DNA from 2 places in the Leptodesmis sp. genome. Region 2 is predicted to be linked to the other one. Evidence: riboswitches for the same ligand, from Rfam matches in the RefSeq annotation. Region 2 holds a riboswitch; the other holds the start of a gene.
What was found. Region 2 has a riboswitch for cyclic di-AMP ahead of ntrB (nitrate ABC transporter permease). Riboswitches for the same ligand answer to the same signal wherever they lie in the genome.
Positions count from the first base shown of each region.

Region 1: linked by a shared signal. The riboswitch ahead of ACUVQO_RS17350 (universal stress protein) and the one ahead of ntrB (nitrate ABC transporter permease) in region 2 are both predicted to bind cyclic di-AMP.

Region 1 is NZ_JBRAGO010000087.1:1,883-17,970, reverse strand. Features, by position in the region: partial or broken gene ACUVQO_RS17360 (S9 family peptidase) at 1-1,227, opposite strand, end outside; gene ACUVQO_RS17355 (Nif11-like leader peptide family natural product precursor) at 1,292-1,525, opposite strand; gene ACUVQO_RS17350 (universal stress protein) at 1,693-2,409, opposite strand; cyclic di-AMP (ydaO/yuaA leader) riboswitch at 2,538-2,680, opposite strand; gene ACUVQO_RS17345 (DEAD/DEAH box helicase) at 3,297-5,975, shown strand; gene ACUVQO_RS17340 (tRNA (cytidine(34)-2'-O)-methyltransferase) at 6,309-6,767, shown strand; gene ACUVQO_RS17335 (peptidoglycan DD-metalloendopeptidase family protein) at 7,468-9,543, shown strand; gene ACUVQO_RS17330 (hypothetical protein) at 9,669-10,256, shown strand; gene ACUVQO_RS17325 (diguanylate cyclase domain-containing protein) at 10,268-11,326, opposite strand; gene nagA (N-acetylglucosamine-6-phosphate deacetylase) at 11,596-12,771, shown strand; gene ftsH (ATP-dependent zinc metalloprotease FtsH) at 12,900-14,810, shown strand; gene ACUVQO_RS17310 (sigma-70 family RNA polymerase sigma factor) at 15,318-15,977, shown strand.
Region 2 is NZ_JBRAGO010000024.1:1,736-18,074, forward strand. Features, by position in the region: partial or broken gene ACUVQO_RS07425 (sensor histidine kinase) at 1-85, shown strand, start outside; gene recR (recombination mediator RecR) at 82-708, opposite strand; gene cobK (precorrin-6A reductase) at 914-1,642, shown strand; gene ACUVQO_RS07440 (AI-2E family transporter) at 1,709-2,923, opposite strand; cyclic di-AMP (ydaO/yuaA leader) riboswitch at 3,213-3,370, shown strand; gene ntrB (nitrate ABC transporter permease) at 3,412-4,293, shown strand; gene ACUVQO_RS07450 (hypothetical protein) at 4,412-4,813, shown strand; gene ACUVQO_RS07455 (exopolysaccharide biosynthesis protein) at 4,945-5,550, shown strand; gene bioD (dethiobiotin synthase) at 5,693-6,385, opposite strand; gene ACUVQO_RS07465 (protein kinase domain-containing protein) at 6,470-8,452, opposite strand; gene ACUVQO_RS07470 (GatB/YqeY domain-containing protein) at 8,487-8,948, opposite strand; gene ACUVQO_RS07475 (ribose-phosphate pyrophosphokinase) at 9,440-10,432, shown strand; gene ACUVQO_RS07480 (sensor histidine kinase) at 11,187-12,170, opposite strand; gene ACUVQO_RS07485 (L-threonylcarbamoyladenylate synthase) at 12,240-12,860, opposite strand; gene ACUVQO_RS07490 (GAF domain-containing protein) at 13,173-16,313, shown strand; gene ACUVQO_RS07495 (phospholipid carrier-dependent glycosyltransferase) at 16,310-16,339, opposite strand, start outside.

The DNA.
Region 1 (16,088 bases), on a different contig from region 2:
AAAGCCGGAGATGGTTTTGCCGTCAAAGCTTTTCCAGCGCACCAGTTCTGCGTCCGAGAAGTTGGTTGTGTTTAGGCCGCCCGTTTCGCTTTCGGTCCAGCGATCGATTTTATTGGACCTAATATTCAGAGAGTAAACGTCGGTAGTTGATCGAGCGGAAGTCATGGAAAAGCCCAGATCTTGGTTGTTGGGATGCCAGCTTAAGCCAAAAATCAGACCGTTGGGTAACTTGGGTAATGGCCGTTCTTTGCGGGTTTTGGTGTCCAGAATGTGCAACACACTGGCCCCATCTTCATTGGCCACAAAGGCCAGGAGTTTGCCATCCTTGGACAGATCAAAGTCTTCAATATCCCATTTGATCTGAGTCGTGAGGTAGGTGTAGCGTTTGCTGGCCAGGTCGAAGTAGGCCAATCGCTGAAATTCGGAGTCCCGATCGCTGACTAAATAGATGCCCTGGCCATCTTTAGCAAAGGCCGCACTGGCATAAGCTACGGGTTCTTTTCCTGCTTTAGGAGTCAGCAGGGTTTTGGTTCCTATCTGGGCATCCATCAACCAGAGATAGCTTTCGTTCGCGGAAACATATTGCAACACCAGCAACTGGCGATCGTCTGGAGACCAGTCCAGGGGTGCCCAACCGCCCCCTTCCACCTGAGCCAGTAAGCGATCGCTTTGGGGATTGGTGGGATCGATCAGGTAAATATCCGTGTCTGACCCGGTGCGCCGTGTGGAGGTGTAGGCCATGCGATCGCCCTTGTTTGACCAGACTCCCCGACTATTCTTCGACTTGCCATCAGTCAATAAGGTAATGTCTCCAGTCGCCAAGTCATAGCGATAGTTCTGGTTAAATTCATTACCCCCAACATCTTTACTGAAGACAAAATAGTCTCCGGTCGTAGGCTGATAGCTGGCGCCAGAGGGGGGGTCTGTAAAAAAAGTGAGTTGTCTACGGGCAGCTAAGGGAAAGCGCACCGCATGAATTTGGGCGTTGTTGCAGAAACGGGTAGAAATTAACATCTCCCGCTCGATGGGATGCCAACTGGCGAATAGGGCCGAGCGAAATTCGGTATAGCGTTTGACGGTATCCACCAGGGAGAGGGGGATAGCCGGAATTCCCTCGACGACCAGATTCTCGTTAGGAGGAAAACTAGCAGCCTGAGCAGCAGTCATAGGCATCAGCGTAAACAGAACGGTCAGAAACAGAGCCGCGATCAAGCGAACAACATGCATGAGTCAACCACACCACACAGTCAATTGCCCTGACTCTATCGTGAGCCGCCTGCGATCGGCAACGTTACAGCCAGTGAACCGATCGTAACCACTTCCAGACCCCTGTGTGGCGGCGTACCATAATTCCCTGGCTTTGCTCTTTCGCCAGTCCCAGTAGTTCTTCTGTGGTAAAGCTATAGCCCAACTGCCGACTCAGGGTTAAAAACTCCTCTGGAGACTGAACTTGCTCAAACTTATCTCGCAGGGACTCATCATAAGCTACTGCTTCCAGAAACCGGCTTGCACTTTCAATAGACATGTTGTAAAGACTCCTTTGGCCAGGGCTTCCCCTTGCCCTCTGATTGATGAAGTTATTGTTAGACTGCCCAAAATTATCCGTAATTCTAGCGACTGGGCCAGCCAAATTCAGCAATCCAAAAGGGAGACATTCCGCCGGAACACCCCTACACCATGCCTGCTTCTGCCTTAAACTCTACACACTCTCGGTGGAATTCCCAGCACCGGACAGGGCAGATCATCCCCCAGGGCTTCCACAATTGGGTGATTGGCAGACTCGCAGCCCACGACTAATACAGTTGCGGACTCTTGTCGGGCTACATCTCGCAGTTCGGTAGCGACGGAACCAAACCGGAGATGGGTTTCTAAACAGCCGCGCCACTCATTGGCCAGATTTCGCGCCTGCCAGAGAATCCGATCGGCCTGCTCAAATTGGTGAATCTGCCAGTTGGTATCCCGTTCAGCGGAGCGATCGCGACGTTCAGCGACCTCCAGTGCCAAGGCTTTTGTGGATAGTTCCGGAGCAGCGGCTTCAGTAATCCATGAAATCGGCTCTAAGGTATTGCCACACTGATAAAGCGGTACTTTGCGATCGCCCATCTCAGCTTGCCAGACAGCATCAATAGAGCGAGTCTGACGATAGCCAGACTGTTCTGAGTCAACAACATATACGACCTGAACAGTCACAGTTTTCCGGGTTGCCAGCCGGGTTTGATAGGCAATCCATAAGGTCAAGTCCAGAGCAGTATGGCTTTGAGGAGAATCGGTGTAACCGACGACCAAATTAATATCCTCCCGGTGCGATCGGGAAGACATGACAGAATTGGGTTTCAATACCATTTGCCGGGTCAGATCAGAACAGCCGAGCGCATGTTCCAGACGGGTCAGCATGGGTAAAATTTCCACAGTAAAAACCTCTCAGAAGTGAGTGTGTGCGAGAGGTGGGTTAGGCGACAGCTACCCGGAATACAGGATATTCAGATGAGTAACTGCCAGGAGACACCTACGACGGTTGCTGTAAAAGCTTCAGTCTCGGGTACTCCTTCCATTGCCGACGGAGTTAGCTGACGGGCTAAGGCTGGAAGGTGCCTCTCTCAGGTACTTTTGAGATTCGCCCCAAGGACACTGGTTCCTCCGTTCTAGAAACCAACCTGAACTACGAAAGCTGTTCAAGTTAATCTCCAAATTAGGCCACCCACGATTTAAGCAGACGATGCAGACTTCCCTGAATATATTAATATTATGAGAAGCCAGATTGGCATGAGCAGGTCTGGTCAGGAAGCCGCCCCAGAAGAACTACAAAGTCAAGACTTTGAGATCAAAACTTGTAGATCATCCGTTTCAGCAAACTAAGATTCTCTAGTTACTGTAACCTACCAAAAATTGAATGAGTATCCCCCTTAGGGGATTTTACAAATTCTTGCCATTCATACTGCACTTCAAAACTGAACGCTATTCAGACCTCGTCCATCTCCATCCCTGCAGTTTCTCTGATGAGAGACTCCGGTTTACTAACTGGACTTAGTTTAATTATTCTTTTAGTTTTTCCTATCAAAGCAATAGCGGCAGTTTAAGATGAACATTTACAAAATGTTTTGCAGAGTTAAACCCTGTCCATGCCCAGAATCCAGTTTCCTGAAGGGAAAACTGCCGTTCTTTAGCTGGACCGGGTTTAATTGCCATTCGCGATCGTCGCTGGATGCTTAAGATAGAACCAGGGCTGGGCATTAGAACTTTCTCTATCCTGCCAGAATGGCGCTTTGCCGCTCCTTCATCGTTTGGACTGTTTGGGTGTGACTTCCCTTCCTACTTCACCAAGGCTTGATCTAAGCCAGCTATTTCCCTTCCCCCTGGATGAGTTCCAGCACCAGGCGATCGCGGCTCTGGAGGCAGGCCGTTCCGTCGTGGTCTGTGCGCCAACTGGATCGGGCAAAACCTTGATTGGAGAATATGTCATCCACCGGGCTTTGGCAGGCAAACGGCGAGTCTTCTACACCACCCCCTTAAAAGCCCTGTCGAACCAGAAGCTACGGGATTTTCGTGAAATATTTGGCTTTGACTCCGTGGGCTTGTTGACAGGCGATATTTCGATCAATCGAGATGCGCCGATTTTAGTGATGACCACTGAAATCTTTCGTAATATGCTGTATGGCACCCCGATCGGCGAAGTCGGCACCTCCCTGACTGGGGTGGAAGCGGTGGTGTTGGATGAGTGCCATTACATGAACGATCGCCAGCGGGGCACCGTCTGGGAAGAATCTATTATTTACTGCCCGCATGAAATTCAACTGGTAGCGCTGTCCGCGACGGTAGATAACAGTGACCAACTAACCGATTGGATTCATCGTGTACATGGGCCAACGGAACTTATCTATTCTGACTTCCGCCCCGTTCCCCTGAAATTCCACTACTGTACGCCCAAAGGCTTGTTTCCGCTACTGGATGACAGTCAGAAAAAAATGAATCCCCGCTTGCGGCCCAAGGGAGGCAAGGGAGCGAAAGGAAATGGCGATCGCCGTAGCCCCAAACAGGAAAGCCCCTCTCTGGCTTCTGTGTTGTCCCACTTGCAGCAGCGAGATATGCTGCCTGCCATCTACTTCATCTTCAGCCGTCGAGGATGTGATCAGGCCGTTGCGACCGTTGGTAATTTTTCCCTGGTGAATGAAGCAGAAGCAGCGGCTCTGAAGCAACAAATTGACGAATTTCTGGAGCGCAACCCGGAAGTTGCCCGGGCCGGACAGGTCGATCCCCTGTATCGAGGAATTGCCGCTCACCACGCCGGATTGCTGCCTGCCTGGAAAGGCCTGGTCGAGGAATTATTTCAGCAGGGATTGATCAAGGTCGTTTTTGCCACGGAAACTCTGGCTGCTGGAATTAATATGCCAGCCCGGACGACGGTGATTTCCAGTCTGTCCAAACGTACTGATCGCGGCCATCGCCTGTTAAATGCTTCCGAGTTTCTGCAAATGGCTGGACGGGCCGGACGACGAGGCATGGATGTGCAGGGTCATGTGGTAACAGTGCAGACCCCCTTTGAAGGAGCACGGGAAGCGGCCTATCTGGCGACGGTTGGCCCCGATCCCCTGGTCAGTCAATTTACGCCCAGTTATGGCATGGTACTGAATCTGTTACAAACCCACACACTGGATGAAGCCAAGGAATTGGTAGAACGCAGCTTTGGGCAATATCTGGCCACCTTGTATCTGCGGCCCCAACAGGAAGCGATCGATCGTCTGGAAGCCGAACAGTCTCAATTGCAAGCTCAACTAGCTTCCGTAGATTGGGAGCAACTGGCCCACTATGAAAAACTGCAGGAGCGACTGAAAGAGGAACGCCGCCTGTTTAAAACCCTGCAGCATCAGGTTGAGGAAGTCCGCGCTCACGATATGGCGATGGCCGTTTCCTTTGCTGTAGCAGGTACAGTTCTCAATCTAAAAGGCCATCACAGTTCGATAACGGCTCCCCTCTCAGCAGTACTGGTGACGAAGGTAGTAGGAGCCGGTCAGTTTCCTTACTTAGTCTGTCTGGGTAAGGACAACCGCTGGTATGTGACAACCGTGGCCGATGTGGTGGATTTGCGGGGAGAACTGCCCAGAATTGCTGTGGTCGATACCCTGCACCCCCCGCCAGAAATGCCCCTCAAACCTGGACAATCCCGAAAAGGCAATGAGCAAACGGCAGCGATCGCCCAATCTCTGCCTGAAGCTCCTCCTCTGGCAGATGTGGCTCCCGAAGTGTATACCCAACTGCAGCGGCTGCAAGCGGTAGAAGCTCAAATTAATGCTCATCCCGTGCATCAGTGGGGAAATCGGGCCACGATTTTGAAGCGGCAAAAGCGAATTACAGCGATTCAGAATGAACTGGAAGACCGCTATACGAAGCTCGATCGCCAATCGCACCATTACTGGGAAGCCTTCCTGGATCTGATTGACATTCTGCAAAGCTTTGGTTGCCTGAACGATCTAACTCCCACCCCCCTGGGACAATCCGTGGCGGCGATTCGGGGGGATAACGAACTCTGGCTGGGACTGGCTCTCACCTCCGGTGAACTGGATCTCTTGGAGCCTCATCATCTGGCGGCGGCCTGCGCTGCCCTGGTCACAGAAGTCTCCCGTCCCGATAGCTGGACTCGTCACGATTTACCTCCCACCGTGGAAGCTGCCCTCGGCGGACTGCGAAGCATTCGGCATCGCCTGTTTCAACGCCAGCGTCGGCTTCAGGTTGTATTACCAGCCTGGTTGGAATACGAGTTTGTCGGCCTGGTGGAACAATGGGCACTGGGGATGGAGTGGCCAGAACTCTGTGCCAATACCAGCCTGGATGAAGGAGACATCGTGCGAATTCTGCGCCGTACCCTGGATTTCCTCTCACAAATTCCCCATGTCCCTCATCTACCCACAGAACTGAAACGCAACGCAGTCCGGGCGATTCAACTGATCGATCGCTTTCCAGTCAGTGGCGTGATTGAGTAAAAGACGTCAAAGATACCTATATAAAGATATCTATATAGGCATATAGAGAATATAGGCATCCAGAAAATATGATCTGACCTCGATCAACACCTCAGTAGAAGAAACGAATAATTTTTAGAACCTTAGAGAAAAAGAGAAGAGAGTAACAGCCAGGAAAGCATTAATATGTAGTGGAAGAAATATTAGCTTCCCTTGAAATACCTCTTTTGGGGGATCAAAATTTCTAATGTTTCCATCAAAAGTAGCTGATATTAAAAAAAACTATCAAAAATCTGATTTCTGGTAAAAACCTGCATCTTATCAGAGATAAATTTGCGTGAGTATACTGTCTGAATGTTGAAAGTTGTTCTCGTCCATCCCCAGATTCCACCGAATACTGGAAATATTGCCCGTACTTGCGCAGCTACCTGTACTGAATTGCATCTGGTTGGGCCATTGGGCTTCGAGATTAGCGATCGCTACCTGAAACGAGCGGGGTTAGACTATTGGCCCTACGTCAACCTCAAGTTCCACCCCTCTGCGGCGGCATTTCAACTTTTCTTTGAAAGCCAGAAAGGCCGATGGATTGGTTTTAGCACTTCAGGGCGATGTAGTTATACGCAGTTTCAATACCAGATGGATGACTGGTTGTTATTTGGTAGCGAGACAGAGGGACTCCCTCCTAAAATTCTTGCCACCTGTGCTGAGACTGTTCGGATTCCAATGGCTCAACCAGAAATTCGCAGCCTTAACCTGTCAGTCAGTGTGGCGATCGGTTTATTTGAAGCTCGTCGCCAATTGGGATTGATATAGAACCTGTGAAGAGACTAGTAAGATTTAAGTCAACTAGACTACCAAATACGGAAAAGTTGATAAGAAATTCATATACAGTTCGATTTGTGCAGCGTCTCTCAGAAACTTGTTGGATCTAGTCGTTTTCTGATCTTTCAAAAGCACTGTTCTTCAACGGATTTGGAGCCGTGTTCGGAGTAGTTTTAAGCTTTATATCAAACTTCATCGCCCAGTAAAATTCATGCTACATTTCAACCTCCTGGGTGGATATACGAATCCTGAACTACCCATTTTGTGGTGAAATTGTGAGAAGTGTTTGGAGTGAGCGGAACATTCGTTCTGCGCTGTCTACGCCATTGACGGTTATGCCGCTTAAGCTTTTAGTGGTGCCAAACCATTTTCCTGAAAGGCTTTTGCGGATTTCTGTTAAGAAGTCTGAGGCCGTTTTTCAGAATGTATCTATCTGCAATCGTGCAGATTCCTGGCAAAATCAAAAAAGTTTTGATTTCTTCACTGCCTGTTGACGCAATGGTTTGGCGCTTGTTACAAATGCTTACTGTTGAGTGTAAACTTGTCTAAATTGAAAAAGCGGGGTAATCTTGCCTAAGTGTAATTACCGTGTGTGATCCAGATTCTCTATCAATGTGATTTGCATCATTGATTAGAGATAGATCAATGGCTCAAAGACAGTTAAACGCTGGAAATTTAGGAGGTCGTTTTTTTGAGACGAACATTCCCGCAGAAGGTTAAGCCTCTTCCTTCCTGTGCAGACGAGCAGGAAGCGACAACCGCTCAAACAAAGCAGGCTCTTCCCGACAATAACCGTCGGGTTCGTACTTCCGCCGCAATGATTGGATTGGCCATTTCAATGGGTGCCTATAACCTGTCAGTTCCCAGTCAAAGCGATAGCGCAACTGCCGCTGAACCAGCAGTTGGAGAATCTACTGTACCACCTGCAGATTCGCTTGAGACTGCTGCTCTTTTTCCAGAGGCTATTGCTTCTCAGGCCTCTTCCTCGGAGTCACAGCCTCTTTCAATCAAGCATACTGTCCAAGAAGGTCAAACGCTTTGGGAGGTTGCTCGCTTTTATGGTGCAGATGCAGCAGCAATCGCATCAGCGAATAATCTTTCCCTTGATGCTGTACTTCGGGTTGGTCAGGTTTTGATCATCCCTACTGACAGCCGAATTGCTCAAGCCCTTGTTACCCCTGATACTGCGGCAATTTTGCCCGGATACTACGGCCCAGTAGCAGGGCGCTTAAGTAGTACCCCGATCGCATCAGCCTCCCCAGCTACTCTTCCATCTCCTGTTGACGCAAACTTAAAAGTCCAGCAAGAGGAAGCACTCAAGAATCTCAAGCAAAAGCGAGACAGCTTGCGCGCCGGATTGGCAACCTTACCCTCTGAACAGTCATCATCTGTTAAACCTCTCTCCCAAAGTGGTTCTAACTCTAAGTCAGTAGACGAAACCAGAGTGGATTTGCCTGGTCTTCTAACTTCGGAGCAGAAGGCTGATAAGGCCCAATTGCCCACTGCTCTACCTGCAAGCGATCAAAAAGTCGCTTTTGGCTCTGTCAGAAATCCCCAGTCTACTGTTCGCTCTAACCCATCGACGTTTCCTGAGAATGGAGTTGAGGATCTAGTCAATTACCGGGTTAATCGAGGAGATACCCTGGCTACGATCGCCCGTGCTCATGGGATAACCTTGCAAGAGTTAGTCCAAGCAAATCGGATTACGAACCCAAATTACATCCTTCCTGATCAAGTTCTGGTGATTCCTCAAAGCCAGTCGGCAAGAGAATCTACACAAAAATTTAAGGGATTGATCGCCTCTCTCCCTGATTCTCCCAAATCTCTGGATGTTTCTGGTTCGTCACCTCAATCTTTAATCACTCCGGCAGTTTCTCAAGAAACAAAGGTTGCAGCCGCTTCTTCCTTTGCCCCACAAACCACATTACCTGCAACCAATTTTGATTCCAAGCTGCTTCAATCCAACAATATTGCGAATCTCAAATCTGAAATTGAGAAATTGCGTGAGAAGTATAGTAGTCAGGCACAAGCCAGTCGTCTTCAAACCCAGAATGTCTCTGCTAAAGCAACACCAGCTACTATTGCCTTAGGTGGAACCTTGGAGCGCGTTAATCCGGAGTTTAATCCGGAGCGTTACTCCAGCCTGAAGTCACGCATTCGTGAAATGCGTGAGCGGATCCGGACGGGACAGGCTCCTCAAGCAAAAGATGTCTCGCAGCCTATAGCCGCTTCTGAGTCGAAACCGCAGTTAGTGGCAGCAGCTTCCGTAGGCTCTGAGAGCTATGATCCGCTGGTTCAATCTCGGTTGGGTAAAACAGTTTCTCCTGAATTACCACCTTTAGGCCCTGGAAACGAATACCTGCCGGGTGCTCCAGGTAGATTTGAAGGCTATATTTGGCCGACAAGAGGAGTTCTCACTTCAGGCTTTGGCTGGCGTTGGGGCCGGATGCATAAAGGCATCGACATTGCTGGCCCTGTCGGCACTCCCATCATGGCTGCAGCGGATGGAGTGGTGGTAACTGCTGGATGGAACTCTGGTGGCTACGGCTATCTGGTAGAAATTCAACACCCAGACGGTAGCTTAACTCTGTATGCCCACAACAGCCGGATTCTGGTACAGGTGGGGCAGCAGGTGAGTCAAGGGCAGCAAATCGCTGAAATGGGTAGCACTGGCTACAGTACAGGGCCGCACCTTCACTTTGAAGTTCACCCCAATGGGCGCGGTGCTGTTAACCCGATGGCTTTCCTGCCCAGAGATAGAGGTTAGTCAGGCGAATTGGTTGATAATGCTTGGAGGGAAGCTTGAGGTTTCCCTCCATTAACTTTTTAAATTACCTACTTTTTTCTCCAGGCTTTTCTCCAGGCTCTTGTCTTTTACGTACACCAGAATTTATGTATGCTATTGTTTGTCCCGGTATTCATGATCCGCAGGCAACTCAGGACTTTTTACGGGGACTGCAGAAAGTCATGGGTGAAACTGCTGTTACCTGGTTGATCTTTCCGACCGATCGCTATCCTGCCTATTCAGCTCTTCATATCAGTTGGTTTTTGTATGATCAGTTGAGGGCCATACATCTGCAAGATTGGCTAAATCAAACCGTTGCCATTATTAGCTTCAGTGCCGGGGTAGTGGGTGCAATCGCAACAGCCTGGAGTTGGCGATTAATGGGAGGAACAATCGCTGCCTTGATTGCGGTGGATGGCTGGGGGGTGCCACTGATTGGGGATTTTCCCATACATCGGCTCAGCCATGATTATTTCACCCACTGGAGTTCTGCTTTACTGGGAGCGGGGCAGGATGGTTTTTATGCAGAACCAGCCGTTGATCATTTAAACCTCTGGCGATCGCCAGAAACCACGCAGGGCTGGTGGTTTTCTCCTAGCTCTCCAGGTTCCCCTCAATTGATCACGGCTGCAGAGTTCATTGCTACTCTTTTATCCCGGTACAATGCGAGAGCAGGCATTGAAGATGAGCCATAGTGCAGGAAACACTATACATTTGGCTGATCTCCAAGGACATGAGGGTGATCCGATCGCAGCCCAACTTCTTCTAAGCTGATGCGATCGCGTCCCGCCAATTTAGCTCGATAGAGGGCGCGATCGGCTGCAGCGATGAGAGACATTGGGGATAGATTGGCTTTTGGAATAACCGCCGTAACTCCCATACTCAAGGTGATGTAGGGGCTGATTTGGGAGCCTGCATGAACCAGTTCTAAGGCTCGGACCGCCTCTTGAATCTCTTGGGCAACATACAAAGCCCCTGAAGCAGGGGTATTAGGCAGAATGAGAACAAACTCTTCTCCGCCATAGCGGGCCACTACATCACTTGGACGTTTAACCGCTGTTGCAATCGCACTAGCAATTCGACGCAGGCAATTGTCCCCTGCTTGATGACCATAGGTATCGTTATAGGCTTTAAAGAAATCGACATCGCAGAGAATCAAGGATAGTGGTTGTACTTCCCGCATCAGTCTGCGCCATTCTTGATTCAAACAAAGATCAAAGCAACGACGGTTGGCGATTTGAGTCAGACTATCCTGATGAGCCAAGCGCTGAAATTCCTGATTTGCAGCTTGCAAGGCGGCTTCTATAGCCATGCGATCGCGAACTTCTCGGCGCAATAACTCATTCTGGGCTTCCAATTGCTGCTGTAGCCGCCGTAGCGATAAGTGAAGTTCTACCCGAGCCAGCACCTTCGCTGTTTCAAAAGGTTTGGTAATGTAATCAACCCCACCCATTTCAAAGGCTTTAACCTTATTTAGTATTTGTTCAAAAGCTGTTACAAAAATAATCGGAATATCTTTTGTCCGGGGATTTACTTTTAGAATGTGGCACACTTCGTAGCCATCCATGTAAGGCATTCCAATATCAACTAGGATTAGATCTGGCAAGCAAGTCAATATTGTGGAAAGTGCTTCTTCTCCACTATGAGCGGTCATGACATTAAAGCCTTTCTGCCTCAATACCCTATAAAGGAGGCCAACATTATCAGGCAGGTCATCTACAATTAAAATATTGCTCTGACTGCATCCCATTTGATACTTGTTCATCTATTTACTGGGTTTGAAATGATGAATAACAGAATTCAATTTAAGTATCTATATTCTGTCATTTTTATGTTCTGATCGCTTGACCAATTCATGCCGAGTTTATTATTCCCGCTGCTACTAATAGCGGAAACCCAGACACTTTTGCTGTCAGCAAAATTAGGTTTTTTGGCGGACAGAGCTTCACAAATGGCTGAGCTTTAACCATGCGGTAGGCTAGGAAGCAAAGAGGCAGGGGGAGAATAAAATTGGGAATTAGGAAGGAGAAATTAATGAATGGTTGGATACTTCAGAATGCTCGGTTGATTGGGTACGAAGGGTTACAGCAAATTGCGATCGCAGACGGTAAGGTTACTTCAATTCAGCCTCAAGTGATCTCCGCAGTAGATCCAGCAAGTGCAGAAACCAAGATATTAGATATTGCAGGCGACTGGCTTTCACTGGGAGGAGTTGATCTCCAGATTAATGGAGGGCTAGGGCTGACTTTTCCTGATTTGAATGAGCAAACTATTGACAAGCTGGCACCGATCAGTAAGTTTCTCTGGGAGCAGGGTATTGATGCCTTTCTGCCAACTCTGGTGACAACCTCCGTTGATAATATCCAGCGATCGCTGGCCACTCTTGCAGAATTCACCATGCACCATGCACCATGCACCACTCCGATCGCTGCTATGCTGGGTGTTCATCTCGAAGGGCCGTTTCTGAATCCCCAAAAGCGAGGTGCCCATCCCGTAGAGCATCTGCAGCCGCTCACAGTGGACAACGTTAAACGAGTCTTGGGAGATTATGCCAGTCTGGTGAGAGTCATCACCCTCGCACCGGAATTAGATGAATCAGGTCAGGTGATTCCCTACCTGCGATCGCTGGGAATTACCGTGAGTCTAGGTCATTCAATGGCAACGGCAACCCAGGCTCAGCAAGCCTTTGACCAGGGAGCCAGGATGGTGACTCATGCCTTTAATGCCATGCCACCATTGCACCATCGGGAACCGGGGTTGTTGGGAGCCGCGATCGTTGATTCCCGTGTCTACTGTGGTCTGATTGCAGATGGTCAGCATGTGTCTCCCATCATGATTGATATTTTGTTGCGGGCTGCTCAGTACGATCGAGGGGTGTTTCTGGTCAGTGACGCACTTGCTCCTCTGGGGCTTCCCGATGGCCTTTATCCCTGGGATACTCGCCAGATTGAGGTCACTCAAGGAACGGCTCGCTTGCTCGATGGAACGTTGTCCGGTACGACATTGCCATTGCTGATAGGGGTTCAGAATCTCAGCCAGTGGGAAATTTGTCCGGTGGATACAGCGATCGCACTGGCTACCACTGCACCTCGGCAGGCGATCGAACTGCCCACAACATATCAGCAGCAACCCGCCCATTTCCTACGCTGGCATTTAGATGCGGCAGGGCAACTAAGCTGGAAACGGTTAAGTTTGAATGGCTCTAGATGAAGGATCCCAGTCGACTAGGATAGAAGCAGGTTACACTAACATTTAAGGACCCTGTTACATTCCCGGAACGCCTCAAGCAAGGGGGTTTTCTAGCGGGAAGATAGGGAGCATTCAAAAGGCAAGCAGGTATGAAAGGTTCCCGCACACACTCTCTGGCTCAGCGATCGTCTATTCGTGGTAAAGCTGCTAAAGGCTTCATCACCGCATTTTTTGTCATTGCTCAGGGACTCAGCCTGACTGTTCCTGCTCTGGCGAGTGCAAACGCTAATCGTGAGCCGATGAGCTATAGCGACCTGTTGCGAGATATCGACAGTGGTAAGGTCAAAGCAATTGAGATCGATCGGGTACAGCGGGTGGCGCGGGTGACACTGGAAGACCAGAAGCGAGAAGAACCACCGAAAGAAGTCCCTCTGTTTGAAGAAAATAACATTCTGTTTGAGCGGGCGCGACAGAACAAAGTGCCTTTAGCCATTAAAGACTCAGTAGATAATGGAGCGATTGTGGGTCTTATGGCTCAATTGTTCTTGTTCCTGCTGCTGCTGGGCGGCTTGCTGATGATTATTCGACGGTCTGCCAACTCTCCTGGAGGGCCAGGGCAGGCATTAAACTTTGGCAAATCCCGTGCCCGCTTTCAGATGGAAGCGAAAACAGGAGTCATGTTTGATGATGTCGCCGGAATTGAAGAGGCCAAGGAAGAACTCCAGGAAGTGGTTACTTTCCTGAAAAAACCGGAGAAATTCACGGCTGTCGGTGCCCGGATTCCCAAAGGAGTGCTGTTGATTGGCCCTCCGGGAACAGGTAAAACCTTACTGGCCAAGGCGATCGCTGGGGAAGCCGGAGTTCCCTTCTTTAGTATCTCTGGTTCCGAGTTTGTGGAGATGTTCGTTGGGGTGGGGGCTTCCCGCGTTCGTGATCTGTTCAAGAAAGCGAAAGAAAATGCCCCCTGCATCATCTTTATTGATGAAATTGATGCCGTGGGTCGGCAACGAGGAGCCGGAATTGGCGGTGGCAACGACGAACGAGAACAAACTCTCAACCAGTTGCTAACAGAGATGGATGGGTTTGAAGGCAATACTGGCATCATCATTATTGCCGCCACCAACCGTCCCGACGTGCTAGATTCCGCGTTATTACGCCCCGGTCGGTTCGATCGCCAAATTACCGTAGATTTACCTTCCTATAACGGACGACTGGGAATTCTGGAAGTTCATGCCCGCAACAAGCGTCTAGCCCCTGATGTGTCTCTGGAAGCAATCGCCCGTCGCACTCCCGGATTTGCGGGGGCAGATCTGGCCAATTTGTTGAATGAAGCGGCAATTCTCACAGCCCGTCGTCGCAAGGAAGCGATCACGATGCTGGAAATTGATGATGCGATTGATCGCGTCACGATCGGTCTGACCCTGACCCCGTTGTTAGACAGTAAGAAAAAGCGACTGATTGCCTATCACGAAGTTGGTCATGCGTTGCTGATGACGCTACTAAAAAATGCGGATCCCCTCAATAAAGTGACGATTATTCCGCGATCGGGGGGAGTAGGTGGTTTTGCCCAGCAATCCTTCAACGAAGACATGATCGATAGTGGTCTGTATACTCGTGCTTGGTTAACCGATCGAATTACGATAGCCCTAGGGGGACGCGCGGCTGAAGAGGAAGTCTTTGGCCCTGCTGAAGTCACGGCAGGAGCCAGTGGGGATATCAAGTCAGTGGCAGAACTGGCCCGCGAAATGGTGACTCGCTACGGTATGTCTGAATTAGGGCTCGTCGCCTTTGAATCCTCTGGCAACGAAGTATTCTTAGGCCGTAACTTAATGGCTCGCTCAGAATATTCCGAGGAAGTAGCGACTCAAATCGATCGCCAGGTGCGGGAAATTGCCATGCATTGTTATCAGGAAGCCCGTCGTCTGATCCGGGAAAATCGGCCCTTGGTTGATCGGCTGGTGGATGTTTTGCTGGATAAGGAAACGATCGAAGGGGATGAGTTCCGCCAGATTGTTGCAGAATACACGGAGCAACAATCCGTCGCCACTCCATCATCTTGAGCAACAAATTTTCAGGATATTTTCTGAAACGCTTTTCCAAAGCTTTGGGGAATGTTTATCCTATCTTGAGGTTGCTTGGGGCTATCCTCAAGCAACCTTATGCACTCCAGGGCTAGAACTAAGTAAAGGTTGAACAAAGATGCGGAATGTCAACAGCAGGCACTGTATTCCGTCTTTGTAAAAGACTTTTCTCCAGAAGGTCTGGTTTGTGACGGGGGCAGCAAGTATGTTCAACAAATTGGTGACAGCCGCACTCTTGACGATCTCGCTTATCTTATTGACAGGGTTTAACCGTCCCTTAGCGATCCAGAACCATCAAAACCTGCTACCAACCAATAAGACAAGCACTCAGGCTGCTCAGGCTGTCAAGCATTTTTAGGATGCTGGTTTGAACCTGTCTAATAGCTTCCTTACAAATACTTTACAATTCACGCCACCTCCGACAGGAACATTCATTTCACCGGAAGCGTCATGGACAACGGAATGTTTAAGAGCGAAATTCCGCCCATGAGTCACTCTCTTCGGCTATCCTGGTCAACGGTAGAACCGACGGCTTCCCAAGTTTCAGTGCAAGCAGACAAACTCTCTAATTACGATTTGATTCTGCAGTGTCAAGCTGGACATCGCCCTGATAAAGCTGCCTTTGCAGAGTTAATGCGTCGGTATCAACCCAATGTTGAACGGGTTTTGTATCATCTAGCACCAGACTGGCACGATCGCGCCGACCTGACCCAGGAGGTGTGGATCCGAGTCTATCGCAATATCCAACGGCTGAATGAACCGGAAAAATTCCGGGGCTGGTTAAGTCGGATCGCCACAAATTTGTTTTATGACGAGTTGCGGAAACGCAAACGGACGGCCAGTCCGCTGTCGTTAGATGCGCCACTATCAATGGATGATGGGGAGATGGAATGGGAACTTGCCTCCGAAACCCCCGGTCCTGACGAAAATCTGACCACTCAGGAGTTTTACGACCAGTTGCGAGACGCGATCGCCGACCTGCCCGAAGCTTTTCGGACTACGATCGTACTACGGGAAATTCAGGGAATGGCCTATGAAGAGATTGCTGAAATTACGGGGGTTTCTTTAGGAACCGTGAAATCTCGAATTGCCAGGGCACGGCTCCGACTCCAGTCCCAATTGCAAAATTATCTTGACGGCATTTAATCGAGAGCAATTGTACAATTGGGAAAGGTTAGATCTGTCTGAAGTTGGAATCCCGATCTGTCTTGAAACGGTTTGTGTTTCTGAGCTAGATTGTTTATTCTGTTTGATCAA
Region 2 (16,339 bases):
CACTATTCTGGTCAATAGCGGTGTTGGACACACGAAGTTTACGTTACTTCTACCAGTTAAGTTGAACTTCTCAACTCTCAACTAATCCAACTCCCGTCGTCCTTCCAGTGCCCTCGCTAAAGTCACTTCATCTGCATATTCTAGATCCCCACCCATAGGTAAGCCAAAGGCAATGCGAGTCACCTTGGTAAAAGGTTTTAGGAGTTGTCCTACATATAACGTCGTCGTCTCGCCTTCCACACTTGGACTGATGGCAATGATGACCTCTTCAATGTTTTGTTGACTCACACGACGCACCAGGGACTGAATGTGCAGTTGATCAGGGCCAATCCCATCCATTGGGGAAATTAAACCACCCAAAACGTGATATTTTCCCCGGTACTCACGGGTCTTTTCCAGGGCAATTACGTCCTTGGAATCAGCAACTACGCAGATCACACTATTTTCCCGGTTAGGAGCGCGACAAATTTCACACACGGGGTCGGCAGACAAATGAAAGCACACAGAACAGTAGCCTACTTGTGTTTTGGCTTCCATTAACGCCATCGCCAGTGCCTTTACTTCTTCTTCTGGGCGCTTGAGAATGTGCAAAGCTAACCGTTGGGCGGTTTTGGGGCCAATACCCGGTAGATGCTGAAATTGCTCAATTAATCGGGCCAGGGGACGGGTATAAATCTTGATACTCCTCTCAACGTGAGTGGCTTGCATCTATTTTAGCGACTGGAGGTACAGGAGCAGGTTGCCAGGGATGAAAGCACAGAACCACATCTGGTTAATTGGAGGAACTTAGGAGAGTGCTGAGTTGGCACGGGCACTGACTCAGCAGCAGATTTCCCATGTTGTCTGTGTGACAACCGAATCCGCTCGTAATCTCTATACCGATGGGCCATTTGGGTTCGTTTGAGTCGATCGCCTGACTGCAGCATCCCTCCCCCAATTTTTGCAGCAATACAACATTGTGGCTGTACTGGATGCCTCCCATCCCTTTGCCGTGGAGATTTCTCAGCTAGCGATCGCAACCTGCAAGCACCAGCAAATTCCCTACTTACGTTATGAAAGACCGCAATGGAATCCAGAAAGCCATTCGTCATCGGTCATTCGTCATGCCTCAACAGCTAGTACCAGCCACCAGCTACCCACTGTCAGCAAATCAGCTGACTCAGGACAATCCCAAGTCCCAAATCCCAAATCTAAAATCCCAAATTCCCCCCTCCTCCTGGATAGCTTCAAGTCGCTTCTATCCAGTTCTTACCTGGCTGGACAGCGCGTATTTCTGACAACTGGTTACCGTTCTTTAGAACGATTCAAACCCTGGCAAGATCGGGCTGTTTTGTTTGCCAGGATTTTGCCATCCGTGACCGCGTTGGAGGCCGCGATCGCAGCGGGTTTTACTCCAGACCGAATGATTGCCCTGCGCCCGCCAATTTCAGCAGATCTGGAGCGGGCACTCTGGCAGCAGTGGCAAATATCAATGGTGGTGACCAAGGCATCGGGGACAGCAGGCAGAGAGGATGTAAAACGCCAGGTAGCAGTAGAACCGGGAGTGCAATTGATCGTGATTGCCCGTCCTGAAATAGCTTATCCTGAGCAAACGAGTGACCTGTCTGTAGCGCTGGAGTTTTGTCAGAGTTTTTGTACTTAAACCAAGTCCAGCTAGAGAACGGTCGTTTTCCGATCAGAAAATTCCGGTTCTGAACTTGGACAAAGTTTAAACTTCCTCTGGAACCTTTTCCTTAGCCGCCTCTACTTTTGGCTCAGCAGAAGATACGGCAGCTTCAGGTGCGATCGCAGTATGATGAGCAACTTCGCCATTGGCTGTTAACTCGATCGCCTTACGCGTGGAACGAATTGCCTCCAGAGCTTCTTTCACCAACACGGCAGTGGGAACGGCAACCACCACTCCCAGGAGACCCCCCACTCTTGCTCCCGTCAAAATCGACACAAACACCCAGAAGGGATTCAAGCCTGTAATACTGCCCAGAAAGCGGGGAACAATGCCATTCTCGACAATCTGTTGCACGATCGCAGACATAGCCAATACTTGAGCCGCCGTACCAATATCCCGCAAACCCACCAGCAATGTGACCAGGGCAATCCCCACGGAACCGCCAAAGGGAACCAGAGCCATCAGCCCAATAATCAGTCCAAATAGGAGACCAAAAGGGACTTTAAGAAACAAGAATGCAGAGATTAGCCCAATGGCCATACAGGTGGAAGAGATGATTTGGCCTAGAAAGTAGTTTTGGAAACTCAGCCGCAGGGTTTTAGAAAAAGGTTGCTGAATCCGTACGGGAAGCCAGCCAATCAGGTTGTCCCACACTTCATCTCCGTGTTGCAGCAGATAGAAGGTGGAGATCACCGTCAGCAATACGTCAATTACTTTGGCCACCGTAAACACAGCCAGATCTAAGGTCAGGTTCACGGCACGTCCAGCGATCGTTTGTAGTTGTCCTTTTAAGCGATCGTTGATTTGCAAAATGATGCCGTCCAGGCTGATCGGCAACCCCATGTCTGTGAAGCGCTGATCCAGCATCACCAGTTGCCGTTGTCCGGAGTCAAACCATTCCGGCAGACGAGCCACCAGTTGTTGTGCCTGGGCGATCGCCAGAGGTAACAGGGTCACGGCCAACACCAGCACCCCTACCAGTGCCATCAGAAACACGATGATCGCCGCCTGGGCACGTTGCATCCCTCGCCATTGTAACCAGGCTACTGGATAGTTGAGCAAGAATGCCGCTAGCGAGGCCACGATCAGGATTACCAGCATCGACTGAAAGTAGCCAAAAATAGATGAAAAGGCCCAGGCATTCAAAACGGTCAGGGGGGCAGCCAGGGCAATAGCTAACACACGCGACAGGGGGGTAAGCGATTCCCACCACGTCGCCAAACGACTTTTAGGCTTGGGGGTTCCAGAACTAACCATCAACTCTCAAATTTGAGTAGTGCTACTGGCTATTATGCTGAAACTCGGTTACATATTGCATCTAGCTGCATGCTGATTTAAAAGATTGACTGCGATCGCCCCCCATTTCTCACCTCCACCTCCTCATACAGACGTATTGCCGACACGGCTTTTCCACCCCTTCCCCTCTCCACTCCTTCACCCCTTTCCCTCTCCATCCCCAGACAAATCTCTAGGCTGAATTCCCAACTCCCACTTAGGGAAGGTTGTCAAACTCCCAGGTGCATGTGTTAAATTGCTGTGAACAACTTGAGTCAGTCAGCCTAATCCACACCTGATGACTAGTCCTTCAGGATCAGGTGTGAAGTGGGGGAACCGTGTTAACCGTGTTATTGGGGCGAACCGTGCAGGAGGGCAGCTCTCAGCCCTAGTCCGTCAGCTAACTCCGTCGGCATTGAGGGAGGACTGGTGAGCCAGCATTTTGATATGCGATTGCTCGTCAGTGTCTCTTGGCAGTACTGCTCAGTTTCTGTACTTGCATCCGAGCCTATGGAGCAGCGATTTTCGTTGCGATCGCTCAGACTACCTGGAAGCGTTCCAAATTATTGGTACTGCAAGATACTGTACTGCTGCCTGCTCTGGGATTTTTAGGAATTATTGTGCTGTGGTGGGCGATCGCATTGATGCGTCAAGATCTCATGCCCACCCCACCAGAAGCCTTGGTCAATAATCTTGACTTCATCCTGAATCCCTTCTATCAACGAGGGCCAGGAGATTTGGGGTTGGGATGGTTGCTGTTGGCCAGTCTACGACGGGTGTTGTTGGGATTCCTGCTGGGAGCTTTAGTCGCTATTCCAGTTGGTTTCTTAATCGGCATGTCTCGCCCCATGATATTGGCGCTTAATCCCATCATTCAGGTGTTCAAGCCAGTGTCGCCACTGGCCTGGTTGCCGATCGCCTTAGCCATTTTCAATCTGGCTGATCCCTCTGCCATCTTCGTGATTTTCATTACCTCCCTGTGGCCGACCATTATTAATACCGCTCTGGGAGTCTCCAGTGTGTCCAGTGAGTATCTGGATGTGGCACGGGTGCTGGAAATGCCGAAGTGGCGGCAGACCTACAAAATTATCTTGCCTGCCAGCCTGCCCTATATCTTTACCGGACTTCGTATCAGTCTGGGAATTGCCTGGTTAGTGATTGTGGCCGTAGAAATGCTCACTGGCGGCATCGGCATTGGCTTCTTCGTCTGGGATGAATGGAGTCGCCTGAACTTAAACTCTGTCTTTCTGGCGGTTCTGGTGATTGGCATTACTGGATTACTGCTCGACTTTGCCCTCAGCCAGATTCAAACCTTGGTCACGCATCGCCGTCTGGCAGCAGTTAGGAGTTAAGAGTTGAGATTTAAGAGTTGTCCTTTGTCATTCGTCCTTTGCACATGACCAATGACTAACTAGCCACCATCCACTATTCACTATCCACTCCTCACTAATTTCCAATGAATAAGACGTTTTGGACACGCCGAGAATTTTTGCTGGGCGCAGGAGCGACGATCGCCGGCGAGTTGGCATTGCCCGCGCTCTGGCCCTGCGTCCCAAAATGCTACTGATGGATGAACCCTTTGGTGCACTGGATGCCCTGACGCGCGGCAAGCCGCAGAAGCAGGTGCTAAATATTTGGGAAAACCATCGCCAGACCGTGATGATGGTGACTCATGACGTAGACGAAGCCCTTTATATGTCCGATCGCATTGTGATGATGACCAACGGCCCCCACGCCAAAATTGGGGAAATTCTGGACGTTCCCTTCCCCCATCCCCGCGATCGCCAGCAAATCCGCAATTCCCCTGAATATTACGAGCTTCGTAACCACGCGTTGAATTTCCTGGATCACTATTTCAGTACAGATGATTAAAGAGGATAGGAGCAGAGACGTTTCGGCGAAACGTCTTTCTCCATAAAAATCTAGTGAATCTGCCTCTCGGAAGCGGAAACAGACGACGCGCTTTTGTAGGATCGAAAAATAGCTGCATCTGTCCACCGTCCATGCATCTGAGATTTTCCCAAGACTTGAAAGCGTTGCTAGAACTGCTGGCCGAAAGACCGCTGACTCTGAACAATATTTTGACGGAAACCAAGGAACGCGGGTTTAGCCTGGTCATGGGATTATTTGCCTTACCCTTCCTGCTGCCCATGCCACCTGGATTAGCAGGGCCGCTCGGATGCGGTTGTCTGATTCTATCTTTGCAAATGGCGGCTGGACGGCGATCGCCCTGGTTACCTTCCCGCATCGCCCAGGTTGAGTTCCCCAAATGGCTCAGTAAAACGCTGTTAACCAATCTGCACAAGTTAACGGGGATCTTAGAGAAAGTAGCTCGTCCCCGCATGGGCAGCATTGCTCACAGTCATCATGCATGGCAACTGAATGGCCTTTGCATGGCTTGGTTGGCGTTCTTGCTGATGTTGCCGATTCCATTTACGAACCCCATTCCCACAGCAGGTATCTTGATCCTGTCCGTTGCCACTTTGGAAGCAGATGGGTTACTGATGTGTGTGGGTTATGGATTAACTTTGGCAATTACCCTGGCTGTTTTTGGGATTGCCTACGGCTTGTGGTTGGCTCCTGGTTTTGTGCAGTCGCTGTTTGGTTAAAGTGATTTCCAGAAAAGGATATACGGTGAATCGTAGGGACAGGCTTTGTCAATCAAGCCTGTCTATGTGTAAGAAACTTTAGCTTAACCCACCCCTGCGGGAAATTAAGCCCATAAGAGGTAATTTTCTTCTCAGAAATTGGCTAAAACGTCACTGATGCAGGGAAGGGGATGAGGCGCTCCAGTTCCAGATTAGAGGCAACAGCTGCTAATTGATCTAAGTTGGTTGCATCTAGCAGGTAAGGAATCAATCCCAACACCGGAACTCCAGTGAGGGATTGAATTAAAGCGGCAGGTGCCCAGCTTTCTATCTCTTCATCTGTACAAGGTTGAGGGCAATTCAAGACAATCCCCTTAAGGTGAACCCGAGTCTGACGAGCCAGAGCAACATTAGCCACTGCCTGTCCGATCGCCCCTAGCTTAACAGGCACTACCAGCACCGCAGGCAATCGCCAGTCCCAGGCCAGGTCGGCCACGGTCGTTTCGTAAGTGACAGGAGAGCCTAAACCGCCCAAGCCTTCTACCAGAACAAAATCTCGCTGTTGCCGGAGCAATTCAAATGCCTGCCATGCCTTATCTAACTCCACCCATCGCCCTTCTCGTTCAGCCGCCAGGGGAGGGGCCAGGGGAGCCTGAAACCGTAAGGGAGCAACGTCAGCCGCATTGAGATGAAATAAACGGCTGTATAGTTCACTATCACCAATCCCAGCTTGAGCGGGCTTCAAAATTCCCAGGCGATCGAACCGACCGTACTTCTGCCAGTACGCCGCCAGTGCCGTCGTTAACACCGTTTTTCCAGCGTCAGTATCCGTTCCAGCGATTAATATTGCGTTCAACCTGTACTCCTTAAACAATGGATTGAATCAAGCAATGGATTGAATGACCTGACTCAGCTTGATGAAGAAGCAATACGCAACTTGCTAAAGAGGTCGGGGAGTTGGCCTCGTCAAGTCTATGTCTTCCTGGGTCAAGGTCAGAGTATAGTTGGTTCCCCGTTGTCCCAGCACATCAATTCGGTAGACTCCCGGTTTGTATTCGCGATCTGTGCCTACGAGAGCTTGCCAGAAAGTCGCTTTATTGTCACTGATAATCCGACTGTCTGGGCCAAACACCCGCAAGAATGCTCCTCCAGACACCTGGGCTATTAGCTTCTTTCCATCTACCACCGGGATAGCATAACGGTTAATTACATTTTGGCGAATGCGATTGCTATAGGAATGGTTAAAAGGAGGAACTGGAACAGTAATCTCATTAATTTCGGGATTGACAGGAGAAGGAGGAACCGGAGTTGGGGGAAAGGGAGGATAGGTCGGCGGGGGAGGAGGATTGTAGCGATCAAGGCTGACATCAATTCGATAACTGCCCTGATCCACTCCCTGAACAAGTCTGAGTTCAATAAAATAGTCACCGTTATAGGGAAGTTGTCCGCTCCAGAAAGAAACTCGTCGTGCCCGGTTATCGATCGGTCGGTTATCGGGGCCGTAGAGCGTCATCAGTACCCCACTACCACTCAAGACTGCTTCCAGAGTTTCATTTTGCTGTCCGGCCACAATGAAAGTCATGGTTTCATTTGCCTGTAAGGTACCACTTTGGCTGACTGTTCCACCGGGAAACAGATTATCCAATCGTCTGGTGTTGTTGACAGGTGGGGGAGGATTGGGAGAAGGAGTAGGGGTAGGTGTAGGGATAGGAATCGGGGTAAAGGTGGGAGATGGTGTGGGAGTTGGGGGCACAGGCGTAGAAATCGGAGGGGGTTCCGAAGCATTATTGTTGAGAATGGCTCGCATGATTAGCCAGGAGCCAAGCCCAGTTAAAATCACTAACCCTAATCCAGTCGCAATAATAGCCAGGGGATCATCCCAAATCGAACTCCGGGGTGGCTCAATAATCTGGGGAACAGAACGCTGGGGAACAGGTTCAGGGCGCACTTCTGCTACAGGTTTGCGTCCCACAGGTACGGTATTGGCTTGAGAAAACTGAGTTGGCGTGGGTGAAGGGGGAGTCGCAGGAGGAGATGCTGCAAGAGGGGCAACCTGTTGGCGGGACGGTAGTGGCGTGGGGTTAGTTGCAGATTGTAATGCCTGCAGGACTTCACCTGCAGATTGATAGCGATCGCCCGGTCGATAACTTAGCATCTTGTTCAGCACCTGGGCAAAATTAGGATTTACCGTTACCCAGCGTTGCCAGTACCAGGTCATCGTCGAGTCATCAAACAGTTCCTGGGGTTCTCGTCCGGTTAGCAGCACCACAGCGGTAACCGCCAGAGAATACAAATCACTGCTGGGATAAGCTTTTCCCGTTTGCATTTGCTCACTGGGGGCGTACCCAGGTTTGCCCACGGTAGTCGGTTGTACAATCCCCGTGGTCATGCTTTGAAAGCGGGTCGCCAGTTCCTTGACGACACCAAAATCAATCAGGACAGGTTTACTGTCTTTCTGACGCAGAATGATGTTATCTGGGGCAATATCCCGGTGAATGATTCCCTGACCATGAATGTAGGCCAGCACAGGCAGCAGTTGCCGCAGCAGTTGCAGAACTTCAGCTTCCGAAAAGGCCGTTCCCTGCGCTTTCCGCTGATCCAGCAGAGCACGATAGGTTTGCCCTTCCACGTAATCCTGAACCAGGAACAGCCGCTGATCTTGCTCGAAATTAGCCCGGAACTGGGGAATCTGGGGATGCTGAATCTGGTAGAGGATCTGCGCTTCTCGCTGAAACAGTTCTCTGGATTTATCGAGGGCATAGGCTCCACCCTGGGCCGGAGTTAACTCCTTTAAAGCACAGCGTTCGTTAAACCGTCCCTGATCTTCGGCTAGATAGGTACGGCCAAACCCACCCTGGCCCAAGATACTAAGGACACGGTAACGATTTTGCAAAATAGTGCCAATGGGCAGAGGCGGACGCATAACTGACCTGTTCTATGTTTTTTCTAATTTCGCTTTAACTTCCTGATAGCTTGGCTTTGACCATGTCCTGCACCTTTTTACCATCTGCTTTGCCTTTCAGTTGTTGCATGGCAGGCCCCATGACCTTTCCCAAATCCTTGGCAGAGGTAGCACCCACCTGGCGGATCAAGTCATCAATGATCTGGCCAATTTCAGCATCAGAGAGTTGTTTGGGTAGATACTCTTCCAAAATTGCCAATTCCTGAGTCTCCTGTTCTACCAGATCCATGCGTCCAGCCTGCTGGTATTGTGCGATCGAATCTCGCCGCTGCTTGGCCAGTTGTACCAAAACTTCCATTTCCTGCTCTTCGGTCAAACTTTCCTGTCCACTGGGACGCACACTGACTTCTTTTTCTAAGATCGACTTTTTGATACTCCGTACCGTTTCCAGCCGCACCTTATCCTTGGCTTTCATCGCCAGCTTGATATCTTCCGTAATCCGATCCTTTAAACTCATATTTCTCAATTCCCCTGGTTAGCCAATCATCCAGGTCACGGTTTGTCTTTCCCATAACCCTGTCTACCGCACTGCTCACTCCAATCCCTCATCCTCAATCTCCCAATTAGCTAGACAAGGCGCAAGGGAAAGCCTAAAGTTACGGTTAGAGTTCACTCATCATATCCCCATCCTATCCGGGTTGAGAGGAATAGCTATCCGGGTTGAGAGGAATTGTTTGGCAGAACCTGCCGTGGGGCGCTAAAAAATTTGCATCCTAAAGAAAAAGGTCAAAAAAGTTGAAGAAAGCGATCGGCTCTTTTACCTGAACAGAGGATCTTCTACTACATTAGACTTCTGAATCTATACCCCTACGGCTTGTTTAAGCAATTTTTTTCAAGTTTTTTGGCTGATTTCAGTGTCAGTAAAATCTAATCTATCTCCGGGAAATCCGGGGAGATGTTTGTAAAGCTCAATGATAATATTGCCGTGATCGCGTTTGAGGTCATGCTGTGATCCGCACTGCCACGCTCAGTCAGCCTATCAGTTTACCGTCGCTTAACGACAACACTCGACTTCGGTTACTCTCTGGTTCTGCCAATGTTGAACTCTCTCAGGAAGTCGCTCGCTATCTGGGAGTTGATCTAGGCCCGATGGTTCGCAAGCGATTTGCCGATGGCGAACTCTATATCCAGATCCAGGAATCGATTCGCGGCTGTGATGTTTATTTGCTGCAGCCCACTTGTCGCCCAGTCAACGACCATCTCATGGAACTGCTCACCATGATTGATGCCTGTCGTCGGGCTTCCGCCAGACAAATTACTGCCGTGATTCCTTACTACGGATATGCCAGGGCCGATCGCAAAACTGCCGGACGAGAATCGATTACGGCCAAGCTGGTGGCTAACCTGATTACCCAGGCCGGAGCTAGTCGGATTTTGGCCATGGATCTCCACTCGGCTCAGATTCAGGGCTATTTTGATATCCCGATGGATCATGTCTATGGATCTCCAGTCCTGCTGAATTATCTGGCCAGCAAGCAGCTTTCAGATATTGTGGTGGTGTCACCAGATGTGGGAGGGGTTGCCCGTGCCCGTGCCTTTGCCAAGAAGTTGGATGATGCACCCCTGGCCATCATCGATAAACGTCGTCAGGCTCACAATGTGGCCGAAGTATTGAATGTGATTGGGGATGTCAAGGGTAAAACAGCCGTGCTGGTGGATGACATGATCGATACAGCAGGCACAATTACAGAAGCTGCTCGTTTGTTGAAGAAAGAAGGCGCTCGCCAGGTCTATGCCTGCGCGACTCATCCGGTCTTTTCACCTCCAGCAATTGAACGCCTGTCCAGTGGCATTTTTGAAGAGGTGATCGTGACCAATACCATGCCTGTTCCGGAAGAACGGCGATTCCCTCAATTAACGGTACTCTCTGTTGCTAATCTTCTGGGAGAAGCGATTTGGCGCATCCATGAAGATAGCTCGGTCAGCAGTATGTTCCGATAGGTGGGGTCTAAGAAACCGGGTTGCTAGCCAGGTTATTCGATGGCACCTGGCATTTGCAAAAGAAACCCGGTTTCTCCAGATCCTCACTACCTGGGAGTACTGTAAGTAGGCGCAGTGATAGTATTTGTAATTGTTTGCCGGGGAATGGCATCGTAGTAACTTTGTCTGCTGTTTCTTGGACAGGCTGGAATTGATTTGTCCGTATAGTTGCAATCGAAGTAGTCTAAAGCGGCTCCTACTGATTTGAACACTAATGAAGATGCCACGGGTGGCCCGTCAGGAAAGTCTTGCTCTCTCCAGACCACCAAACGGTAGCCAGAATTATTGGATGTAGCCCAAATCTGGTAATGATAATCTTCAGCCGTACCGTTGAAGACGCGTCCCCCTCTTCCCTCCTGGACTAGAGTGCTACCATAAACTGTGGTTCGTGAAACTCTCTCAGTAGTTTGAGGGCGATAACCAGGGGCTGAGTTTCTTGTAGGGGCAGTGGCATCTCGGTTTGAACACATGGAACCTAAATTAACTTTCTGCCCTGATGAAGTCACCATGTAGCAAGATGATTCTGCAAAGACAGAGGTTGCCAAACAAGGAACTGTAATCAGGGCAATCGAGGTAAGACAGCAGGCAAGTTTCAACATAGGAAAGAGTTGAGGTCGATATAGCTAACATACCCATTAGGGAGCGCTATAAAACTCTACCCAAATTCCTCTTAATGTTCCGAATTACTCTATTTAAAAAAATGAATTTAGGGTTTCTATTCATCTTCCAGAATTAACCGGGGAAGGATGCATTCAAGGCGGGTTTGAGGAGCGATCGCTGCTGCCTTTCCCACCCCTTGAGCACCTTCTTGATCTGGCAATGGCATCACTTTCAGAGTACCTTGCATGGATTGAAGCAGAATTTGGGCCAGCAGCAAACTAAACCCTGGGGATGGAAAGGGCACATGGGCCAGTTCTGCAGTCACCCGTTTTTCCGGTAATCCTATCCCATAAATTACCTCTTTCCAGGCAGGATTTTGCTGCATCCAGCCGATCGGATCACTCCAGGTTTCCAGCGCAACGGGTTGATCGATCGCCAGACAAACCGTTTGCTCGTTAGAACTGGGCTGAATTGATAAATGAATCTCACCATCCTTCAATTCTGAAATGGTGGTGTCAATTAATCGTACTAATGCCTGTTGCAGACGTTGAGGATCCGCCAGAACATATACCTCTGAATCGGGTGCGGCAACATGCAGACGAATGGTGCGATTTTGGGCTTGTAGATGGGTAAGACGGTAGACTTTTTGTAAGAGGGGAGCAAGCTGAACAGGCTGAATCTGGGCTTGCAAGGTGCCATGCTCAAGTTTAGCGGCATCAATAATGTTATCCAGAACCTCCACCATCTTGAGGGCAGAGGCATTCGCTTGCTTGATGCAGTCTCGTTCTTCTTCAGAACTGTCGCATAGATGCTCCAGAACCAGTTGATGCATCCCGATCAGGCCACTTAGGGGCGATCGCAATTCATGGGAACTCCGGGCTAAAAACCCGCTTTTATAGTGAGTAATTTCAGCCAGATTGTAATAGGCCAGTTCCAGTTGTCGTACTGAATCCCCCTTGTCCAGAGCTTGATTGGGGTGAACGATCGCTGGCTCCTTGCCCAGAGGTGAACTACTCTGTGCTTTCCCGGAAAATCGCTGAGCGATCGCCCAACCTAACCCCACTCCAACCATTAGCCAGACCAGATTTATCCCGCTCATCCTGCTACCAGCCCCATCTCAATAAAACCGCTTCCTTGCCCAGGATAGCCTGCTTACCGGCTCACCCACTCACTCGTCCAATACCACCGCTCCCTGACGTAACACCTCCCACCCTGATTCAGTCCACCGTACAACTGTAGAGGGAACTCCGGAGGAAGAAGAAGATGGGGTCAGAGGAGACGTTGACTGTAAGACTTGCAGTTCGGATGGGGAGAGGGTCAAGACCTGGGGAAATTGCGCCTCAATTTCGGCCATGGTTTGTAAGGCAGGTTGTCCAGAAAGGTTAGCGCTGGTAGTGGCAAGCGGCCCCGTGCGAGACAGGATGGCCTGGGCGATCGGGTGCTTCGGCACTCGTACCCCAATCGTGCTTGGATCTTTGGGGTTCAATTCGGGAGACACTCGATCGCTGGCTGGTAGTACCAGCGTCAAGGCACCGGGTAGGTAACGATCGGCTATCTGTTGCCAGATCTGGCGTTCTTCAGAACTTCCCGTCACATAACTCCATAGCTCTTTGACCTCTGCAGCCATTAAGATCAAAGGCTTATCCAGGCTGCGTTGTTTGGCTGCAAAGATCAGACTGGCCCGATCGGGACGCGCGGCGAGAGCGGGAACTGTATCTGTGGGAAAACTAATTAAGTCCTGTCCTGAATTTGCGCCTGCTACTAATGCTTCAAACGAAACCTGCGTCATTGCTCCTGCTGTTGTAAAAGGTCCTGACCCACCACAATCTTGGCAAAGATTTCCGCTAAAGTAATCTTTTCCAACCTGTCCGATTAGTGAGTTTGACTATGAACTTAACCCAAGACTTCCAGTATGATAAAATATCTGCCTCCTGTGGCAGGTTCTCTACTTTTCATCTATGAAAAATATTTTCTGAGCCGCTGAATTATCTGCAGCCGTTTTACTAGAAAGAGACTGGATTTCAAGAACTGACTCTATCCATTACGGCCTGTCGGCGGAAATTGTTAAGGGGAAACAGATGGAAAGGGCTTTCAACAGCTAATGGACAAGTACCGCAGCATTTTTGACAATGCAATCGAGGGTATCTTTCAAACCACTCAGGATGGCCGATATCTGAGTGCCAATCCGGCCTTAGCTAAACTGTATGGCTATGAATCTCCCCAAGCCTTAATCGACTCGCTGATAGATGTTGAGCATCAACTGTATGTGAATCCCGCTCGTCGCCGCGAGTTAATTCACTTAATAGAGAAGCAGGGAACCGTGACTGGTTTTGAATCTCAGGTCTACCGTCGAGATGGCAGGATAATCTGGATTTCGGAAAATGTTTATCCAGTTTATAGTGCCGATGGTGATTTCCTGTATTACGAAGGCACCGTTACCGATATTAGCGATCGCAAACAAACTCAGGCGGCATTACAGGCCAGCCAGCAGACTCTCGCATGTCGAGAACGCTATTTAACGGCCCTAGTAGAAATCCAAACCCGTCTCCTGGCTCAAACAGATCTGGCAGAGCTATATAACTCAATCTTGGAAATATTAGGGCGGGTATCGGGGGCAAGCCGAGTATACATCTGCGAGAATCACCAGGATGCAGTGGGTAATTTGCTCATGAGCCAGCGAGCAGAATGGTGTGCCCCTGGCATTTCGCCAGAAATTGCTAATCCCTTACTGCGAAATCTCCCCTATCATCCCTGCTTTTCTCGCTGGCAAGCCATCCTGAGGGCGGGAGGCATGATCAACGGTGGTATCCAAGACTTTCCCCTAGCAGAACAGAAGTTGCTGAAGGCTCAGGGAATTTTGTCGATTCTCATTCTGCCGTTGACTGTCAACACTCAATTCTGGGGGGTTATTGGCTTTGAGAACTGCGAGCAAGCCAGAGCTTCTGATGAGTGGGAAATCCGCTTACTGCAGTCGGCGGCTTCCGCCCTTGCCCTTGCCCTGGAACGCAGACAGGCCGATCTGCAACTGCGTCAACAGTCTGAACGAGAACGGCTGTTACGAGCGATCGCCCTGCGGATTCGCCAATCGTTGAATTTAGATGAAATTTTGGCGTGTACAGCAGAGGAAATTCGGCAGGTCTTGCAAGCCGATCGGGTACTAATCTACCGCTTTGATAACTGTCAGGGAGTTCTGGTCGCTGCCTCGGTGCAAGAAAACTGGGATGTGCCGGCCCAACCAGACTCCCATCAAATCTGGCATCGAGATGCAGACGTTGATTACGACAAAAGCCAGACTCAAGTAGTGCATAACGTTGAAGCGCACGGTTTTCCTGATCGGTATCTGGCTTTGATGCGCCACCTGCAGATTAAAGCCAAAATCGTCGTGCCTCTGTTCCAGGGAGACCATTGTTGGGGAGTTTTAGCCGTTCATCAATGTTCTAACCCCCGTTGCTGGCAGGAGTTTGAAATCGATTTAGTCCAGCAACTGGCCATCCAGGTGGTGATCGCCATTCAGCAAGCTCAGCTTTTCAGCCAACTGCAACAACAAACTCAGCGAGAGCACCTGCTCAACCAGCTTAGCCAAACCCTCAATCCCAGTCATGATCTAGACTACATCCTGCAAGAGATTGTCAATTGTACTGGTGTGAGTTTCGGAGTTGATCGCGTCCTTATCTACGCTTTTGATACAGAAATTCGAGTGTTGACCGAATGGCGGAAGAACGATCAGGTCGTCTCTATGCTCAACTTTCGAGTCCCCCTTTCCGAATGCCCGGATTTGATCGATCCACACTCCGATTTCAACCAGCGGCGACCCTTTTACATATTTGACTATAGCCAGGTGCCCTTAACCCCCGCCCGCCAGCGACAAATTGAACAGGATCAAACCTGCTCTGTTCTGTCGGTGCCCATCTTTATTCACGACAAATTATTTGGGTCGCTGGTCTTGCAAACCACCACCCATTACCGCACCTTCACCCAAGACGAAATTCAGTTCTTGTCCCGGATTGCGGATCAGGCCGCGATCGCCCTGTACAATGCCCAGAACTACGAGTATCTAGAGCAACTGGTGCAGCAGCGCACCCAGGAACTGGAGCAGGAAAAGCGGATTTCCGAAGCGGCCAGCCGTGCCAAAAGCGAGTTTTTAGCCACCATGAGCCACGAACTCCGCACTCCCTTGAATGCCATTCTGGGACTCTCTCAGATCCTGCAGCAGGAGATTTTCGGCAGCCTGAGTCCTAAACAACTGGATTACATTAATCACATTCACAGCAGCGGTGAGCATTTGCTGATGCTGATCAACGACATCCTGGATCTAGCCAAGGTAGAAGCAGGCCGAGAAACCCTGAATCTGACGACATTAGTGGTTTCCGACATCTGTAAGTATTGTTTAGCGCTGGTTCAGCAACAGGCGAATGAGAAAGGACTGCAGCTACTGAGTGAAATTGATCCAGCCGCCCAGGTTTGTATTGCTGACGAGCGGCGACTGAAACAGATATTGCTCAATTTGCTCTCGAATGCCATTAAATTCACCCCAACTGGGGTGGTTTCGCTGCAGGTCAACAAAGAACCAGCGGGCATTTCGTTCAGTGTGATTGATACCGGGATTGGCATTCCGCCTGAAAAATTGTCTCTCCTCTTTCAACCCTTCAGCCAATTGGATAGTCAACTCAGCCGTCGCTATTCCGGCACTGGCCTGGGGTTGGCTTTGAGTCGTAAGTTAGCTCGTCTGCATGGAGGAGATATTACTGTAGAATCAACTCTGAATCAGGGGAGCCGATTTGTCTTGTATTTGCCAGATTGTCTAGTTGATTGTTCTGAGAGTTGTTCGTATGGGCTGCTGGCCTGCGATCGTCCTACCGTAACCCATCCTCCTGTCGGACGCATTCTGTTAGTGGAGGATGACCTCTGTAGTGCCACGCTGTTGCAAGATTATTTGCGGACAGTCGGCCACCAAGTTGACCACTTAAGCGATGGCACCGATTTCCTGAAGCGGGTACGGGCCTTTGAGCCACACCTGATTTTGATGGATATTCAACTATCTCAGGAGGTAACAGGTTTAGACTTGCTCCAGGATTTGCGGAGCCAACCTGATTTATGCCATTTGCCCGTCGTCATGGTGACCGCAATGGCTATGAACGGCGATCGCGAGAAATTTCTGCAAGCCGGAGCTACCAACTACATCAGCAAACCACTCGACATCGTGCAACTGGAGTCCTTACTAATGAAGTACATACACCCCTAGAAACCGGGTTTCTGCCAGAACAATTT